One region of the Paenibacillus sp. D51F genome, then DNA from elsewhere that is predicted to be linked to it. Evidence: riboswitches for the same ligand, from Rfam matches in the RefSeq annotation. Region 1 holds a riboswitch; each other region holds the start of a gene.

Region 1 (5,899 bases):
CAATAGCCGAGATTGTCGATCAGGAACAAGCCTACGAACGTGAACAGCGCCATCGGCCAGCGCATGATCCACCAGGCCAGCGCCGTAAACAGAACGATCAGCACGATGGCAGGCGGAAGATGGAGCAGATAAGAGAAAAAGTCCACGACGCCTTCGATTCCGGCTGAAATCGGATCGAACAGGAAGTTCATGTTCTCCTCGATGGAATCCACGACTTGGTCTACCCATTTATCAAGCGGTAGTTTCGGCAGCATCCTCGCTCACCTCCCGTCCGGAGACATGACCGGCAAGCGCTCCGAGCACGGCTCCGCGCACGATGACGCCGACGATGCGTCCCGCCTCGTTCACGACGGCGACCGGATACTTGCTGGTCCCGCATATGTCGAACAGCTCGTGGAGAAGCATCTCCGGAGTGACGACAGGGGTATCCCGGATAACGATCTCCTCCAGCGGCTGTCCGCGCTTCGCCGCTTCCGACGCGTCGTCGGCGGTGAGGACGCCGATCAGCTTGCGGCTGCGGTCCGTCACGAACAGATTGGAGATGCCGCTCTCGCGCATCAGCTGCAGGGCGACCCTGGCGCCGCGGTCGAGACCGATCGTCTCGGGACGCCGCATCACATGGGAGGCGGTGAGCACCTTGGACAAATCCACGTCCTCGACGAACCGCTCCACATATTCGTTGGCAGGATTGACCATGATTTCTTCCGGCGTGCCGATCTGCACGATCGCTCCGTCCTTCATGAGCGCGATGCGGTCCCCGATCCGCAGCGCCTCATCCAGATCATGCGTAATGAACACGATCGTTTTTTTCATCTTCTCCTGCAGCTCCAGCAGTTCGTCCTGCATATCCTTGCGGATGAGCGGATCAAGCGCGCTGAACGCTTCGTCCATCAGCAGTATTTCAGGGTCGTTCGCAAGCGCTCTTGCCAGTCCGACCCGCTGCTGCATGCCGCCGCTCAGTTGATCGGGATAACTGTCAGCCCTTTCTTCCAGTCCGACGAGCCGCAAGGCTTCCCTTGCTTTCGGCTCTCTTTCCTTCTTGGGCACTTTCTGGACCTCAAGTCCGTACTCCACATTCTCAAGCAGCGTCCGATGCGGGAACAGCGCGAATTTCTGGAAGACCATGCTGATCTTTTTCTGGCGCACCTTCCTCAGCTGCTCCGAATTCAAGCGGGTAATATCCTGTCCCGCGATGCGGATGGCGCCTCCCGTCGGCTCGATCAGCCTGTTCAGCAGGCGCACGAGAGTCGATTTCCCGCTGCCGGACAGCCCCATGATGACAAAAATTTCTCCCGGCTCGACGGCAAATTGAACCCGGTTGACCCCAACCGTATGCCGCGTTTCTTTAAAGATCCTGTCTTTGCTCCACCCTTCCGTCAGAAGCGGCAGCATTCGTTTTGGATCCTCGCCGAATATTTTCGTCACATCCGTGACTTCAATGATCGACAAGCGCTTCACCTCCTTGTGGCCTCTCTTGCGGCCAACGCTCACTCGAACTAGTCTATCGAACAATTCACGACACCGTCAACCGTTTTATCCGTATAATAAGTACGTACGGTTTTTACTGCACATACTTTACATGTCGAAATGCTCCCGTATCCTCTCTTATACTCGTTCATCAACCGCTTTACATTGCCGGGAATGTTTCTTACAATTACTTTGTCAGCCGAGAAGGCGATGAAGGAGCGGACATGATGACCAATGATTTTGCCGGCTTGGAGGCCGCGCAGGAGCAGGCAATCCAGAAGGCGCGCAAGCGCGTGATCGAGTCCATCGGCAAGAACATGGACCTGTACGGCATCACACAGTCTACAGGACTGCTGTATGGACTCATGTTTTTCCAGGACAAGCCGATGAATCTCGACGAGATGGGCCAAGCGATGGAAATGAGCAAAACCAGCATGAGCACCGGTATCCGCACGCTGGTTGATTTGAATATGGTGAACAAGGTATGGGAAAAGGGATCGCGGAAGGACTTGTATGAAGTCGAGCGGGACTGGCACCAGACTTTCGCCGATTTTTTTGTCCTGAAGTGGAGAAAGGCCGTGGAGCTCAACCTGATGGCGCTTCGCCGCTCCAAGGCGGAGCTGGACAAGCTGGCCGAGAGCAGCGGCTCGGAACCCATGCACGCCCTGATCGGCGGCGATCTGGAGAAGATCAGCCAAGCGATCGACTATTATTTGTGGCTGGACCGGGTCATCGATCTGATGGAATCCGGCGAGATTTTCAAGCATGTGCCTAAGGAAGAGCCTTCGAGCTGAAACCAAGAAAAGCCTTCCCCGGCGGGAAGGCTTTTCGGTTTTGTTGCTGGAATATAACCGACTGCGCAAAAAAGAAAGACAGGCAGCTCGCGCCGCCTGTCTCCCCTCATCCTTCCGAACCGGAGCCGTCCATCATTCCCCGGCGTCGTCGGCCGCTTCTTCCTCTTCGCTTACCATCTTGCTGTAATCCTCGCCCGTCACGACGCGGCGCGCGGTAACGTAGCGCTTGGCATAATAGGCATCGTCCAGATCCGTATACCGGACGCCCTTGCTCGAGGAGTGGGCAAACTTGCCGTCTCCGACATAGATGCCGGCATGCGAGATGCCGCGGCCGTTGGTGTTGAAGAAGACGAGGTCTCCCGGACGAAGATCATCCTTTTCCACCTTCGTGCCGGCCTTGGCCTGGGATTGGGAGGTGCGGGGCAGCTTCATGTCGAACTGGCCGAAAATATAGCGGACGAATCCCGAGCAGTCGAATCCTGCTGTAGTCGTGCCTCCATACTTGTAGGGAGTGCCGAGAACCTTGCCGATGGATGACTTCAATTCGGTGCTCGCGAACACGCTGGATGATGCGAACACGGCAATAAGAATGAAAGCGGTAATGGACATGATGACTTTCTTCACAGATGATTCTCCCTCCGGTGCCTACGAAGTTAGCTGATGGGTTCGGTAGAAGGTTCCCTAGAATTCTCTCTTGCAGAATTCATTCACCCCGAGTGGTTCCCCCGTTTTTCTTATCGAAAATTCGGCATTTATTTTGTTTCAAGCTTGTTTGCTGATGGTTAATATTCGTAGTTTTTTGTCGAACTCCTCCCTTTGGATTATTAGAAGTCTTTCATAATTCGACTTTTTCGTTCTAAGAGGGTCGTTCGCCCTTGTTTATATCGCAATAGAGATATTTTTGATGCCTATTTCTGAACAAATAGTCCTTCCCCTTTCTTCCTTTAAAGTACTCTATTCCCATTCGATAGAAATTTCTCCCTGCATTCATCCAATTTTCCCCTTTTATCGATAAACACTTTCATTGATAATGAAAGTGCTTTCAATAGATTCGAAAAAGGAGGCCGGATATTCCCTCTCATTCTTGTTTCGCCCCTATCATCCTATCCTTCAGGAGGTATCGTTCATGTTCAAACCGAACCGCCGCATCGCCGCTTCCGCGCTGAGAGTCTTGATGCTTGCCGTGCTTCTTGCCTTCTCGCTCATTCCGCAAGGCGTCGCCGTCCAGAAGGCCAGCGCTGCGGATGCATGCAGCGGAGTCGCTGCCTGGAGCTCGTCATCCATCTATACCGTCGGGCAGAAGGCGGTCTACTCCGGCACGCTGTACGAAGCCAAATGGTGGACGCAAGGCGAGCGCCCGGATCTCGCCGGAGAATGGGGAGCCTGGAAAGTGCTGTCACTCTGCTCGGCATCCCCTACGCCGACTCCTACGGCAACGCCTGCTCCTACGGCGACGCCTAAGCCTAGCGCCACTCCGACACCGACGCCGACGGCCACTCCTGTCCCTGCCGGCAAAATCATCGGCGCGTATGTAGCCGACTGGCATTTCCCCGTCATCAGCACCGTGCCGGCCGAGAAGCTGACACATGTGTTCTATGCCTTCGCCGACGCGACCTCTGCCGGTGTCAGCGGAGGGGATACGGGCAAGCTGGCGCAGCTCGTCTCGCTGAAATCCAAAAATTCGAATCTCAAGGTTCTCGTCTCCGTCGGAGGCTGGGGCCGCTCCGCCAGCTTCCCCGCAGCAGCGGCTACGGACGCGAGCCGCACGGCGTTCGCCAACAGCGCCGTATCCTATATCCGGGCCAATAAGCTGGACGGCATCGATATCGATTGGGAATATCCGGGCTCCGGCGACCGTGCGAACTATACTCTGTTCATCCAGAAGCTCCGTTCGACTCTGGACTCGGCCAGCTCGGCCGATGGACGCTCCGCCAACAAATACCAGCTTACAGCCGCCGTCGGCGCCTCCGACTACGGTCTCGGCAACATCGATATCGCCGCCGTCATTCCCTCCTTCGATTTCCTCAATGTCATGACGTACGATCTGCAGAACGGCGCGAATACCCATCACACCGCCCTGTACAACTCCTCGATGGCAAGCTACAGCGTCGATTCCGCCATCAAGCTGCTGAAGAGCAAGGGCGCTCCGGCAGCGAAGCTCGTCGCCGGAGGCGCCTTCTACTCCCATGGCTCCGGCGATTACACCTATGATGAGCTCAAGGCGAGCTATATCAACAAGAACGGCTGGACCCGCCAGTGGGACTCCACGGCAAGGGCTCCATACCTGACGAATTCCAGCGGCGGATTCCTCAGCTACGACGATGCGGAATCGCTGACGGGAAAGGTGAATTACGTGAAGTCCGGCGGACTCGGCGGCATCATGTTCTGGGAGTATGGCCAGAACATGAACGGCGAGCTGCTGGAAGCCATCTATCAAGCGATGAAGTGAACCGCGGATTGCAGAACGAAAAGAGCCCGTTGTGCCGGTCCGGCATAACGGGCTCTTTTTCGGCTTGAAAGCTGCCTGCGAGCGTCTTTAAAGAAGGGATTGAAACGATTGGCGGATGACGTCGCCGCGGCTGATGATGCCCGCAAGGAAGCCGCCCCGGTGGACCGGCAGCTTTTTGATCTGCTTCTTGCCCAGGATGGCGGCGATCTGCTCGATGTCATCCTCCACGGAAGCGGTTACAACTTTTTTCTTGGCGATCGCCATGACGTTCAAAGGAAGCAGCCGCTTCAGCCTCTCCTCATATTTATCGTTGTCGCCATTCACGACGGCCGTGAAATAAAAGGCATCGACGACAATGTCTTCATGCTTGCCGATGTATCGCATGATATCGCCGTCGCTGACGTATCCGACGATTACGTTGCGCTCGTTGACGACGGGCAGGCCGCTGATGCGGTAAGCAAGAAATCTCTCGATGACATCCCTCACGGTATCGGATTCCTTCACCTTATAAACCTTGGAGATCATAAAATCCTTGGCTTTCATCCTCATAACCCCTCGATTCCGATTTGCGGACGCTTCAAACAAGTTGTATGATGAAAGTATATACTTGAATTATACAACTACTGGACATCGTGTCAATGGTTATCCCTGCCGCCGATTGTTCATGCAGCGCCCGGATGCGCTGCCCCAAACCTATGCCGAACGATAATGAGGAATTGTGATGAACGAACTTCCTTTCGAGCAAATCGAGCTCGAGCTCTCCATCCTCTCCAGGCTCGTAGCTTCCGCCACGACCTACAAGAAGGAAGGAATGCTGGATCGATCCGCTTATTTGCTCCTTCAGCAAATCTCATCGAGGAGGTCCGCCAGTGTCAAGGCGCTCGCAGATGAATTCCGACTGGATATTTCCACTGTAAGCCGCCAGTCCGCTGCCCTGGAGCAGAAGGGCTATGCATACCGGATTCCACATCCGCAGGACGGCCGTTCCTACTCCCTGGAGCTGACGAAGGCAGGCGCCTTGGCCTTGGAGGCGAACCGGAAAGTCAGAGCCGATTATATCGCCGGGCTGCTGACGGGATGGTCCGATGAGGAGCAGAAGCAATTCGGCGCCCTCCTGGAGAAGTTCAATCGGGCCTGCCTGCAGGATCATCAAGCAGAGAGACAGCCTTAATCCTCACGGGATTAAGGC
Region 2 (5,899 bases), on a different contig from region 1:
TTGGCCGAGTCGGTGACGATGGAATCCATGCCGGAGGTGGTGACGACGGCGCGCTGTTCCAGCTTGTCCATTTCCATGAGGCCGTTGTACTTGCCCTCGGTCAAGCCCTTGGACATCGCGCGGGCGATCGTGATGCTAGGCTGCGACATGCCGTCCCCGACGAAGAGGATGATGTTCTTCGCCTTCTTGCCGGCTGCGGAGGTGGTCACCGCTTGATAGGAGACCGTGCGGGACAAGGAGCCGGCCGTCACCTTCACGGTGTAGGAGCCCGGCTTGTCCAGCGATACGCCGCGGATCATGAAGGAGGAGCTTGAGGCGGTGCTGGTTTTTTCGAAGCTTTTGCCGAAAAATGCTTCCGCGCTTTTGCCGTTGATCTGGATGCTGACGGCCGAGGCATCGCCTGTCCAGTCGTTCAATTCCACGCGGAAATCGAATTTGCCGCCCGCCAGAAACTTGGCATTATGGATTGGAGCTACATAAATGGACGGCGCCGCTTTGGCCGTCGCGGCCGCTTCGGCTGCCGCCGCAGGAGCCGAAGTCAGCTCGGCCATTCCGATTCCTCCTGCTGCCATGGCGCTCGCAAGCGCCGCCCCGAGAAGCATTTTACCTGCTTTTGCTTTCTTCATCTCCCCAAAACCCCTCCGCTACTAGAAATGAATGCACTTTCACAGCGTAAGAGAGAATGATTAAGCAGGTGCTAACGATTTGTGAATAGTTGGTAAATCAAGAAAACGCCTGCGAAGCCGCAAGGCGTTTTCATTCATGCATGCATTCGACGGCTATTTCTTCTCCTCGGCAGCTGTTCCGTCCTCCGGAGGGCGATTGCCGTTTTTCAGCTCCCAGATCGAATAGCCGAAGTCCATTTGCAGATGGGGATTGTCCGGGAACTTGGGCCAGTCGCCGCCCCATGTGAAGCCGAGACTCTTGGCGATCGCGACGACCTCCAGCCAGTCGGCCTTGCCGTTCTTGTTCCCGTCGTATTCCATATCCCAGATGATGTCGCCTGTCCGGTCCTTGAGAGCGAAGTCGATCGCCAGACCGTAGTTGTGGTAGGATTCTCCGCCGCGGGCATGGGTCACGATGGAGCCGCCGCCATCCCGGCCTTTGCTGTAGAGGACATCCTGCTCCGCCGAGCTGCGGAAGCCGTCCGTGATGACGACTTTGATGCCTTTTGCGGCGGCCCGCGAGATAAGCTCGTCCTTTTTCCCGTCCAGCACCGGATGCAGCTGCGTAACGGGAGGCACCTCCCGGTATAGTCCCGGAGGGACGAACCGGTCGAACAGGCGCGGCATCTCCAGCTTGAAGAGGGCAGCCGCCGCAAGTACGAGTCCCGCCGCAAGCAGCAGGCAGCCGAGGCCGCTTCTGCGCCGGGTCTGAGTCCGGCCTGCGGACTTGGGGCTGCGGCCCTTTTGTCCGCCCGTCATGGGGCTTTGCTGCATGAAGGTCTCCTTTGCACGTTCGCTTTGTTCAAGCTTATACGAGCGGGAAGGGCAAAAAGCTTCAGGAAACGGCTGATCGGCTTGGGATCTGTTTCCAGTTGGAGCGGATGGGGTAAGGATAGAAAACGAGCTGGAAAATGCTGACGCCGGCAGCCGGGCGCCGAGCATGCGCAAAAGCAAACAAACCGCTGGCCGCCGCCCCGAAGGGCTGGCTGCTGCGGTTTGCGCAAGGGGATCCGGATTCAGGACAGGCTAGTCCACATCGGGACTGCCGTCAACCGTATCGGCTGGATCGTCGGCGTATTTCTCGTACTTGGTGTCGTCCATGATCCGGCGTGCGGACACGTAACGCTTCGTGTAGTAGGAATCGCTCAGGCTGCTGATCATGACGCCTTTGCTCGACGAGGAATGGGCGAACTTGCCGTCCCCGACATAGATTCCGACATGCGAGACGCCGCGGCCGCTCGTATTGAAGAACACGAGGTCGCCCGCCTTGAGATCAGCCTTCGCGACTTTCTTGCCCAAGCCTGCTTGGGAAGAGGAGGAATGCGGCAGGGAGATCTTGAATTGCTTGAATACATAGGACGTGAATCCGGAGCAATCGAACCCGTTCGTCGTCGTTCCGGCCGTTTTGTACGGCGTTCCGACGAGATCGCTGATGACACCGTCCATTTTGGAATCAGCCGCTGCGCTGCCTGCGCCTGCAGTGAACAACAGAGAGATTCCGAGGATGAGGCTTGCTGCTTTCTTCTTCAAGCTTGAGTAGCTCCTTCCAGAGCCTACGAGGTTAGCTGTGGGGTTCGGTTGAAGGTTCCCTATGATTCCTGCGGCATGCGTGACAATAGCTGACGGACGCCCAAAATCAATTCACCCTGAAAGTGGTTCCCCCGTTTCCATGTTCAACGGAATTCGGCATTTTGATGATACTGGAAAACATATTCTTGCTTTTCGCCCCTTCTCCTTCCCAAAACGACATTTTCTAATAATTCTCATGTTTCAACGAGAAGAAGACGGCGTTTACATCCGGATTATATGGGAGCTGACCTCCCTTGAACAGACAAAATGGCGACTCTTCCCTATTTATGCAACCGGTATGGCAATCGCTCCATATTGCCTTTCCTGACGGCCGCCGATCGGACGCAGAAGACTGAGAAGACTGGCGCTGCCGCCAGTCTTCTTTGTCTTTTCTTAGAAGGGGATGCGACTACAAAAAGCCCCGTCTTCTCCAGGAGAAGGCGGGGCTTGAATGATTCCGCAACCGGATCAAACCGTATAAAGGACGTCTTCCATCAGGGTAAGCAGCCGGGATCTCATTCCGACCAGCTTCATCAGGGCTTCCTCCTGCAGGCTGCCGGTATCCGGGCTGAGCAGGGCGTGCTCGCTGCTGATCGCCTCAAGGGCCTTGCCTGTGTTGGGATTCAGGTCGTAATGCTCAAAACGGAAAAGCAGCTCGGCGGTGGATTGGTGGAGCTCTTCATAATAAGCTTGAATTTGTTCGGTCATCGTTCGATTTTCCTCTCTGGTTTGGTTATTTTCTCTATTCTGCTGTTCGATGTATGGGGCGGCCCCGAGAGAGCCGGCGATTGTGTGCGGAAACTTCGCTTACAGCATGCCCATCGTTGTTTTCATTGCTTGCTTGCATCTGTTCTTCCGATCCGATAGCGGGCAGCGGATGGGGAGCGGGAACCCATCTGCCGGCTCTGGGATAGGAACCGATATGCGTGAGTCGAGCGGAAGCATAGGGTGCCCGATTGCCTGAGAAGGTATTAAACCGGCAGACGCTCTTTGAAAACAAGTCGTAATTGTCAGAGAATTTTCACAATTGTACGATGGAATTATTGCTTTGTCAACTAATGTGACGCGAATCCTCCCAGCAAGCGTACTGTGATGTCAGCAGCCACAAGTCAAGCAGCGTGCGGACGAGATGATAGGCTTGCTGGATGACGAGGGCGGCCAATCCGGCCCATGCCATCGCTGCGGCGCTGAAGCCGGCACCGATGACGCCGGAGAAGAGGAGCAGGGTCAGGCTGAGGCCGGCCATCGGGAGCAGCCGTCTGCAGGCGGCCGATAGGGACGCCGAGACTTTGAGCCTGGATACCGCTCCGAGCTGGAGAGAGAGGCTGAGCAGATGCAGAACCCCGATCCACAGCAGCCACGCTGCCGCCCAAGGCAAAATGCTGACGGCGATTTCCTGCAGGGAGGATCCGTTCTTGACCACATCCCATGCCCGGGAGCCGAGCCACCAGAGAGGAGCGACGGCAAGAAGCGTCTCCGCCCAGTAGAGAAGCAGGACCGGCTTCCATGCCTTGCGCATGCCCTGCAGGAATAGCGTGCCGCCTTCATGTCCCGCCGCGGTATGGTGGATGGAATAGAACAGGCCGGCATTGATGAGCGGCGTGACGATCATGCGGGAGAGCAGCAGGGCGGCCAGCGTCCACAGGACCGGCTGGGCGAGATCGGTCTTCATCAGCCGGAACTGGGCTTCCGCCCAGAACAGGGCATCCGCCCCTTGCGAAGGCTCGTTCGCTCCGGGATACCGCCGAAGCAGCGGTCCGATAATGGAGTCGACATAGCGGTAGAGGAAAAATCCCCACAACAACCGGTACAGGAACAGGGCGACGGCCACCGGCAGATGCTTGATGGTCAGGCGCCACCCTTGCTTGAGATAAGTAGACACGTTTGAGACTCTCCTCTCTTCGGGCCGCTACCAGGCGAACGCTCCCGCAATCCATTCCAGCGCCTTCACGATGCCGAGGCTGATCCGGACCTCCTGCTTGCGGGGAGCCTCGGCTTTCAGGAAGTTGTTCATCTGCCGGTTGTCCAGCACGTTGGTGCGGTCCGGATCGACCGCGGCCCAGAGCAGCGGGGAGGGGGCGGTCAGCTTGTAGAGCATATCCGATTCAACCCCGTCCCAGGTGCGTGAGGCCGTAGAGCCGTCGGCGAACTTGAAGGTGACCGGGACCGGGCCGTAGACGCCGCCGCCGCGCTTGACGAGCACGTCGGACTCGTACATTTTGGAGGCGCCGGAGTCCGCCGCCTTCGAGACCCGGATGGAGGCGACCGAATAGTCGGCCATCTCGCCTCCGTACACGAACTGGCTGAAGTAGTCGTCCCAATTCTGCTTGCTGACCTGCTCGACGACTTTCTTGAAGTCCGCCGTGGTCGGATGCTTGAATTTATATTGGTTGAAATAGGTCCGCATGATCTTGTTCATGATGTTCATGCCGACCCGGTTCTCGATGCCGGTCAGCACCAGCTTGGCGCGGCTGTAGACATTGTCCGCATACCGGCTGTGCGAGCCGAACGACCAGGAAAGCAGCTTGAGCGGGGCGGGATCGGTAACGTAGCTCGCCTCCAGCGCCGTGCGGGGCTCCACTCCGTATTCGCTCTCCATGACCTTGTCCTCGGAGTAGGAGGTGAAGCCTTCGTCCAGCCAGGCTTCCTCGAACTCGTTGGAGGCGACCATTCCGTACCAGTACTGATGGCCGATCTCATGCACGACCGTCCGCTCCAGACTGTAGCCGGGATTGTCCGTCTCGGCGGCGAATGCGGTCACGAGCGTCGGATATTCCATGCCGCCGGCGCCATTGGCCCCTTTGGGAGGGACGACGATGGAGAGAGTGCTGTACGGGTAGCTGCCGTACCACTGGGCGTATTTGGCCAGGGCCGACTTGGCTGCGTGCATGTAGCGCTCTTTCTGCTCCTTGTGCAGCGGATCGAGATAGAGCTTGATGCGGACTCCGGGAACGCCGGGAGCGGAGAAAGGCTCCTCGCTGTAAAGGAAATCGGGCGAGGCGGACCAGCCGAAGTCATGTACGTCCTCGGCATAGAACGTATATTGCTGCCCGCCTTTGGCCGCTTCCAGCTTCGTCTGGACGCCTGTGGCAGCGACTTTGTAGCCGGCGGGAACTTCGATCTTGACGGAATACACGCCGAAGTCGCTGTAGAATTCCGAGTTGCCGTGATATTGGTGGACGTTCCAGCCTTCCGCGCTGCGCGTGCCGGTGCTGGTCGTGTTGTAGGCCGCGATCTTGGGGAACCACTGTCCCGCCATCGTGAAATCTCCCGAATAGCCCATGCGGGCGAACACCTCGGGAAGCCCGACGGTGAAGCCGATCTGGAGCGTGACCTCCTCGCCCGGAGCGACCGGCTGCGGCAGCTTGAGCTTGGCCAGCGTGTAGTCGTCCTTGTTGCCGTCGTCGGGCTGCACGTAGTGGACTCGAGGCAGCAGGCTCTCCCCGTTCTCCGTCTTGAAGGAGTCGAGGCGCATGTAGCCGATGCTGCCTGCAGTAGCCTTGTCGTTCCGGAGCTTTCCGCCGGATTCCTTCATGAACGTGGTTTTATCCGACAAGAAGGCATTCGGATACAGGTGGACATACATGTCCGAGACGGTTTTCCGTCCGGGGTTCTTCCAGGTGACCGTCTCCGTCCCGGTCAGCGTGCGTCCGCTGAGCTTGACC
Region 3 (5,899 bases), on a different contig from region 1:
CGACTGAAAGCGATCTGCCGATGACGGAGATCGCGGAGCGCGTCGGCCTCCATAAGAGCACCGTCCACCGAATGCTGGCGACGCTGGAGGACAAGGGCTTCCTGGAGCGCGACCGCAGCTCGGAGAGGTACCGGCTCGGGATGAAGATCTGGGAGCTCGCCGCGCATATATCGCGCTCCGGCGATCCCGCTGCGATCTGCCTGCCGGAGATGGAACGGCTTCGCGACACGATCGGCGAGACGGTAAGCCTGTATGTGCAGGACGGACGGGAGCGGATCCGCATCCAGGCCGTCCAAAGCAACCAGGCGATCCGCAGAGTCGCGCCGGTCGGCCTCAGGCTGCCGCTCTATGTGGGAGCTTCGAGCAAAGTGCTGATCGCCTTTGCGGAGCCGTCCTTGGCCGATCGGCTCATGTCCGACGAGGCGATGCCTCCGGGCCTCGATCCGGCTGCGTTCCGCGAGCAGCTGGAGGAAATCCGCCGCATGGGCTACGCGACGAGCCAAGAGGAGCGGGAGCCGGGCGCCGCCGCTGTGTCGGCTCCGGTCTTCGACCGGTCCGGCCGGCTGGCGGCCGCGTTGTCCGTCTCGGGACCTTCGGCCCGATTCACCCCGGAGATCATCCGGGAACAATCCGCTCTCATCATCCAGTCGGCTCAGCGCATGGGCGCCATGCTGTCCGTCTGATCGGATTGAGCAGGGTCCGCTTTCCAGCAGCGCTGCCGGTCGAGAAGCCGGGCGGATAGAAGGAATTCCGCCTGGCCGGAGAAAAGCCCTGTCAATCATAGGATCGCTCAAACATCCGGAGACCTCGAGGTCTTCGTTTTTTCTTTTCCATGATAAGGAAGAGGCTCGAGAGGTTAAATATAGTTGACATATAACAATAATATTACTAATATACTATTCCAGAGTAAAAAGATAGGAATAAGGAGTTGAGTCGCTTGGTCCCAAATAATAATCTGATCCATGCTATACAAACGAACTGGATCAGCTTGCTCGTTTCCATCGTTGTCATCGGTCTGCTCGTCTATCTGGCACGCCGCCGTGTAAGCTTCGGCTATCGCGTTCTGATCGCGCTCGGCATCGGGCTGGTCGTCGGCATTACGCTGAACGCCCTTGAGCTGGATGCGACCAGCATCGGCACGATCGGGTCCATCTATGTCAACCTGATCAAGATGCTCGTCATTCCGCTCGTCGCCGTGCTTGTCATTTCAAGCATCACCTCGATCTCGAATCTCGGGCAGCTGCGCAAGATCGGGACGAAGACCATCCTGCTGTTCCTGGCTACGACCGGGATCGCAGCGCTTATCGGGCTTGTCGTCGCTCTGGTCGCGAACCCGGGAACGGGCATCGCCCAAAGCGTGCCGGAAGGCTACGAATCGCGTTCCATTCCGACTTTCTCGGAAGTCATCCTGAACCTGGTTCCGTCGAACCCGATCGGGGATATGGCGGACGGCAAAGTCGTGCCGGTGCTGATCTTCTCCATTTTCGTCGCGGTGGCGATCGTGCATCTCAGCTCCCGCAAGCCGGAAGCGGTCGAGCCGGTGCGCCAGGTCATCGAATCGCTGAAGCAGGTCATGAATCAGGTGACCAAGTACATCATCCGCTTGACGCCGTACGGCGTGTACGCGCTGATCGGCTCCATGGCCGCCAAGTACGGCGCAGAGACGCTCAAGCCGCTTATCACGCTCATTATCGCGACTTATATCGCGCTTCTGCTGCACTTCATCCTGACCTTCGGAGCGCTGGTGACCTTCGGCGCGAGGCTGAATCCGTTCAAGTTCCTCCGCAAAATCTATCCGACGATCGCGGTCGCCTTCACGACTCGCAGCAGCTACGCGACGCTGCCGGTCAACCTTGAGGTCATCACCAAAAGGCTGCGCGTATCGCCGCGCATCGCCAGCTTCGTCGCTCCGCTGGGCGCGACGATGAACATGAACGGCTGCGGCGGCGTATGGCCTGCCGTCGTGGCGGTATTCGTCGCCCAGGTGTACAACGTGCCGCTGGGCGTATCGGATTACGTGCTCATCGTGCTGGTCAGCATGATCTCGTCGATCGGCGTCGCCGGAGTGCCGGGTCCGGCATCCATCTCGACGACCGTCGTGCTTACCGCGCTTGGCCTGCCTCTGGAAGGACTGGGCCTGGTGCTTGCGATCGACGCTGTCGTCGACATGGGCCGCACGGCGCTGAACGCCTCCGGCACGACCGTGTCGACCCTGCTGGTCGCCGTATCGGAAGGGGAATTCGATCGGGAGTCCTACGAGCGGGATGAGGAAGACGAGCTCGAATTGAGCCACGCATAAATTCAGGAATAGAAAGACTGCCAGCCGTTATTGCGGCTGGCAGTCTTTTTTATTGTCTATGTATGCTTCCTGAACGGCGGATGGATCTCTGTAAGTGAATACGGCCAGCACTTTCAAATCATGATCCAAATGTCCGCTCAAGGCCGCCAAAGGCCAAGAGGCATCCCCCGGCCGCAAAGCGGATAGGGGATGCCTCTTGAAGGGATGAAGGACAGAGCGCCATCCGGCTACAGAGACAGCCGGATATGGATGTCGGATGTTTCGATAAGGGCGTTGCGTCTCCAGAAAGCGGTCGCCGGGAACAGCGTGCCTTCCTGGGAGGACGGCTCCAGCGTCTTGCGCAGCAGGCGATCCCTGTGGTCGCTGATCCATTCCGCGTCGTAATAGAGCACGGACATCGCCTCGTCGGAGCGGACCCCGACGAACGGCTGGAACCAACGGCTCCACGCGTCCCAGCTTCTCGGCGCCTTGGCGTAAGGAATGAGCACGGAAGCCTGACGGATGGAGGAGCCGAAGCACAGATGCAGCACGACGCGGTAATCTCCGCGCTCGGGATCGACGAGCGGTCCCGTGCGGGTGATGAACAAGTCGATGCAGCGGATGCGGCGGCTTGATGCTGAGCGCTCTTCTTCAAGCGCCTCGGGACGGAAGGACGGCCTGTTCGCCGTCTCAGCAGCCGGGGCCGGCGGGGAATAAGCCTCCGCGACCGCCATGTCCAGCGCGATCGGCGCGTCCAAGCCCGGAAACGGCGGCGGCGCCAAGAAGGCCTCGACCGCAGACGCAGAACAGACGGAAGGCGCAATGAAGCCCTCCTGCGCGGAAGAAGCCGCGCGGTTGTCTTTCAGTGACATCCTGACATCTCTCCTTTGTGCGCTTACGGGGTTAGCTGACGGATTCGGGCCAGAGAGTAGCCCTACCAAAAGGCAAGAGACGCGGCTTCGGCAGCCCGGCCTCTTCCTTTCGGATTCACCCCGGCAAGCGTCGACAGACGCCCGCGTATTGGTTCCCCCGCTTCCACAGTACGTGGAATTCAGCAATATGGTGATAGAGTGGTACATCATATCATAAGCCAGCCGGGCTTGTTTTGTAAAATTCGATATTGACTGAAATTTCGATATATATCTGCCGCATTCTCGTTGAAACGCCGGATAACGGCGTTTAAGCGCTCTATCCGGGATGGGTCCGCATATTTTAGTGGAGAGCAGACATAAGATCATCTTGATGATGGGCGAATACCGACCAGAAGGGATGGGGAAAGGAATGCCGCGTACCGGTACCCGGGGAGTCAAACGATCGGAGGCTCAGCGCTCGCAGCCGTCCTCCGGCAAGCAGGCTGCGCTGGAAGGCTGGAGAGGAGCCGTGCAGGAATACGTGCACGGGTACAACGAAGCCGAAGTGGAGCGGAGGCATGAGGTGCTCGGAGCCTTGCTGGAAGACAGGGATCACCGCCGCCGCCTGGAGGAAAGGCTGCGCCGGCTGCGCCTCAGGGACGAGGAGCGCGGCATTCTGTCGCCGCAGAGCGAGACGAGAGCGACGCTGCTGAGGATCAACGAGTCCGCGACCGAAGTGTCGGTCGTCCTGAAGCTGCATGTGAAGCGGCATGTCGAGCATCGCGGCCGCTCCTACACCGAGGAGCGTCTCGAGCAGGAGCGCCTGTGGCTGGCCGAGGAAGGCGGAGCATGGCGCCTGACCCGGGTGGAGCCGATCGTCGGCGAGCGCAGGCCCAGATACGGCCACGCCGCGGCGGACAGCGCGCTGGCCGAGCATCGCTCCTACGGCGACGGCGGCGGCAGCGGAATCCAGCGTCCGGGCTCGCCGCGCCCTTTCCTTAATTACGGCGTCTTGTCCCGCCTGAATACACGCGACCGCGCCGTCGAGTACAGGCGCGAGCTGGTCGCCGCCTACGCTGACCGGTGGTGGAACGAAGCGAATCCGGCCTACGAGCTGTTCGAGGTCAACTGCACGAATTACGTGTCGCAATGTGTCTTTGCAGGCGAAGCACCGATGAACTATACTGGTAAAAGAGAATCGGGATGGTGGTACAAAGGCCGTATAGGCGGCCAGGAATCCTGGAGCTACAGCTGGGCGGTGTCGAACGCGCTGCAGCTGTATCTGTCGTTCCCGCGCAGCACGGGCATGCGGGCGACGACGGTGGAGAGCGCATCCGAGCTGTCCCTCGGGGACGTCATCACCTACGATTGGGGCGGGGACGGGCGGTTCCAGCATACGACAGTCGTGACGGCATTCGATGCCGACGGCATGCCGCTGGTCAACGCCAACACCGTGCCGAGCCGGCACCGCTATTGGGACTACAAGGATTCCTACGCCTGGACGGACCGGACGCGCTATCGATTTTATCATCTGCAGGACTATTTCTGATGCGGGAGCCGCATCGGTCCATGCAGCGATTGGCATTCTAATTCAAGAAGGTTACCGGAGGAGCTAACATGGGAGACAAAATTCGCGTCGGACTCATCTACGGAGGCAAGTCGGGCGAGCATCAGGTATCGCTGCAGACGGCGCTGGCCGTTATGGGCGCCTTCGATTTCGATAAATACGAGGTACAGCCCTTCTATATTACGGGCCAAGGCGAATGGCGCTCCGGAGGAGTGCTGCTGGAAGCCCCGCACAGCGTCGAGCAGCTGAAGCTGTCTCCGGCAGAGGACGGCGGCATGGCGCTGGCGCCGGTATTCGGCGGACTGGCGACGGCTGCGGCCGGAGAGGGCGCCCTGCAGGCGGCTGCCGCTTCGGCGGGAGCTCCGGGAGGGACGATCGACGTCATGTTCCCGCTGCTGCACGGAACGTTCGGCGAGGACGGCACGGTCCAGGGGTTGATGGAAATGGCCAATATTCCTTATGTCGGAGCGGGTGTCCTTGCTTCGGCAGTAGGCATGGACAAGATTTTCATGAAGAAGGTGTTCGCCCACGAGGGGCTCGAGCAATGCGTCTACCGCTACTTCAACCGGACGCAGTGGGAGAAGGACCGCGCGTTCTTCGTCATGGAAACGGAGGTCGCTCTCGGCTATCCTTGCTTCGTCAAGCCCGCCAATCTCGGCAGCAGCGTCGGCATCTCCAAAGCCCGCAACCGGGAGGAGCTCATCGCGGCCATCGAGCTTGCGCTGCGTTACGACCGCAAGGTCGTCATCGAGGAGTTCATCGACGGGCGCGAGATCGAAGTCGGCGTGCTCGGCAATGACGAGCCGCGCGCATCGGTCGTCGGCGAGATCGTCAGCGGAACGGACTTCTACGATTACAACGCCAAGTATGTGGACGGCACATCCGTCATGCACATTCCCGCCGATCTTCCGGAAGAGACGGCTGAAGCGGTGCGCGAGATGGCGATCCGGGCCTATCTGGCCATCGACGGATCCGGCCTCTCCCGCGTCGACTTCTTCCTTCGCAGGAGCGACGGCAAGATTCTGATCAACGAAGTGAACACGATGCCGGGCTTCACGCCTTACAGCATGTACCCGCTGCTCTGGAAGGAATCGGGCGTTCCTTACAAGGAGCTGCTCGACAGCCTCATCGGCTTGGCGATCTCCCGCCATGCGGAGAAGCAGAAGCTGGAGTACGGCGGCTGACCGGTTTCCATACGTTTCG

The links. Region 1 has a riboswitch for cyclic di-AMP ahead of ACLBWT_RS02835 (C40 family peptidase). Riboswitches for the same ligand answer to the same signal wherever they lie in the genome.
Region 2: linked by a shared signal. The riboswitch ahead of ACLBWT_RS20825 (C40 family peptidase) and the one ahead of ACLBWT_RS02835 (C40 family peptidase) in region 1 are both predicted to bind cyclic di-AMP.
Region 3: linked by a shared signal. The riboswitch ahead of ACLBWT_RS09365 (hypothetical protein) and the one ahead of ACLBWT_RS02835 (C40 family peptidase) in region 1 are both predicted to bind cyclic di-AMP.

What each region holds. Positions count from the first base shown of each region.
Region 1 covers NZ_JBKFAO010000001.1:592,686-598,584, forward strand. The annotation lists gene ACLBWT_RS02820 (ABC transporter permease) at 1-254, opposite strand, end outside; gene ACLBWT_RS02825 (quaternary amine ABC transporter ATP-binding protein) at 232-1,449, opposite strand; gene ACLBWT_RS02830 (GbsR/MarR family transcriptional regulator) at 1,692-2,261, shown strand; gene ACLBWT_RS02835 (C40 family peptidase) at 2,394-2,885, opposite strand; cyclic di-AMP (ydaO/yuaA leader) riboswitch at 2,889-3,022, opposite strand; gene ACLBWT_RS02840 (glycosyl hydrolase family 18 protein) at 3,388-4,710, shown strand; gene ACLBWT_RS02845 (CBS domain-containing protein) at 4,798-5,253, opposite strand; gene ACLBWT_RS02850 (MarR family winged helix-turn-helix transcriptional regulator) at 5,432-5,881, shown strand.
Region 2 covers NZ_JBKFAO010000016.1:25,594-31,492, reverse strand. The annotation lists gene ACLBWT_RS20835 (alkaline phosphatase) at 1-626, opposite strand, end outside; gene ACLBWT_RS20830 (M15 family metallopeptidase) at 780-1,292, opposite strand; gene ACLBWT_RS20825 (C40 family peptidase) at 1,692-2,195, opposite strand; cyclic di-AMP (ydaO/yuaA leader) riboswitch at 2,201-2,364, opposite strand; gene ACLBWT_RS20820 (hypothetical protein) at 2,703-2,942, opposite strand; gene ACLBWT_RS20815 (hypothetical protein) at 3,286-4,116, opposite strand; gene ACLBWT_RS20810 (M1 family metallopeptidase) at 4,144-5,899, opposite strand, start outside.
Region 3 covers NZ_JBKFAO010000004.1:64,312-70,210, reverse strand. The annotation lists gene ACLBWT_RS09375 (IclR family transcriptional regulator) at 1-683, shown strand, start outside; gene ACLBWT_RS09370 (dicarboxylate/amino acid:cation symporter) at 938-2,299, shown strand; gene ACLBWT_RS09365 (hypothetical protein) at 2,527-3,150, opposite strand; cyclic di-AMP (ydaO/yuaA leader) riboswitch at 3,156-3,345, opposite strand; gene ACLBWT_RS09360 (amidase domain-containing protein) at 3,560-4,678, shown strand; gene ACLBWT_RS09355 (D-alanine--D-alanine ligase) at 4,747-5,880, shown strand.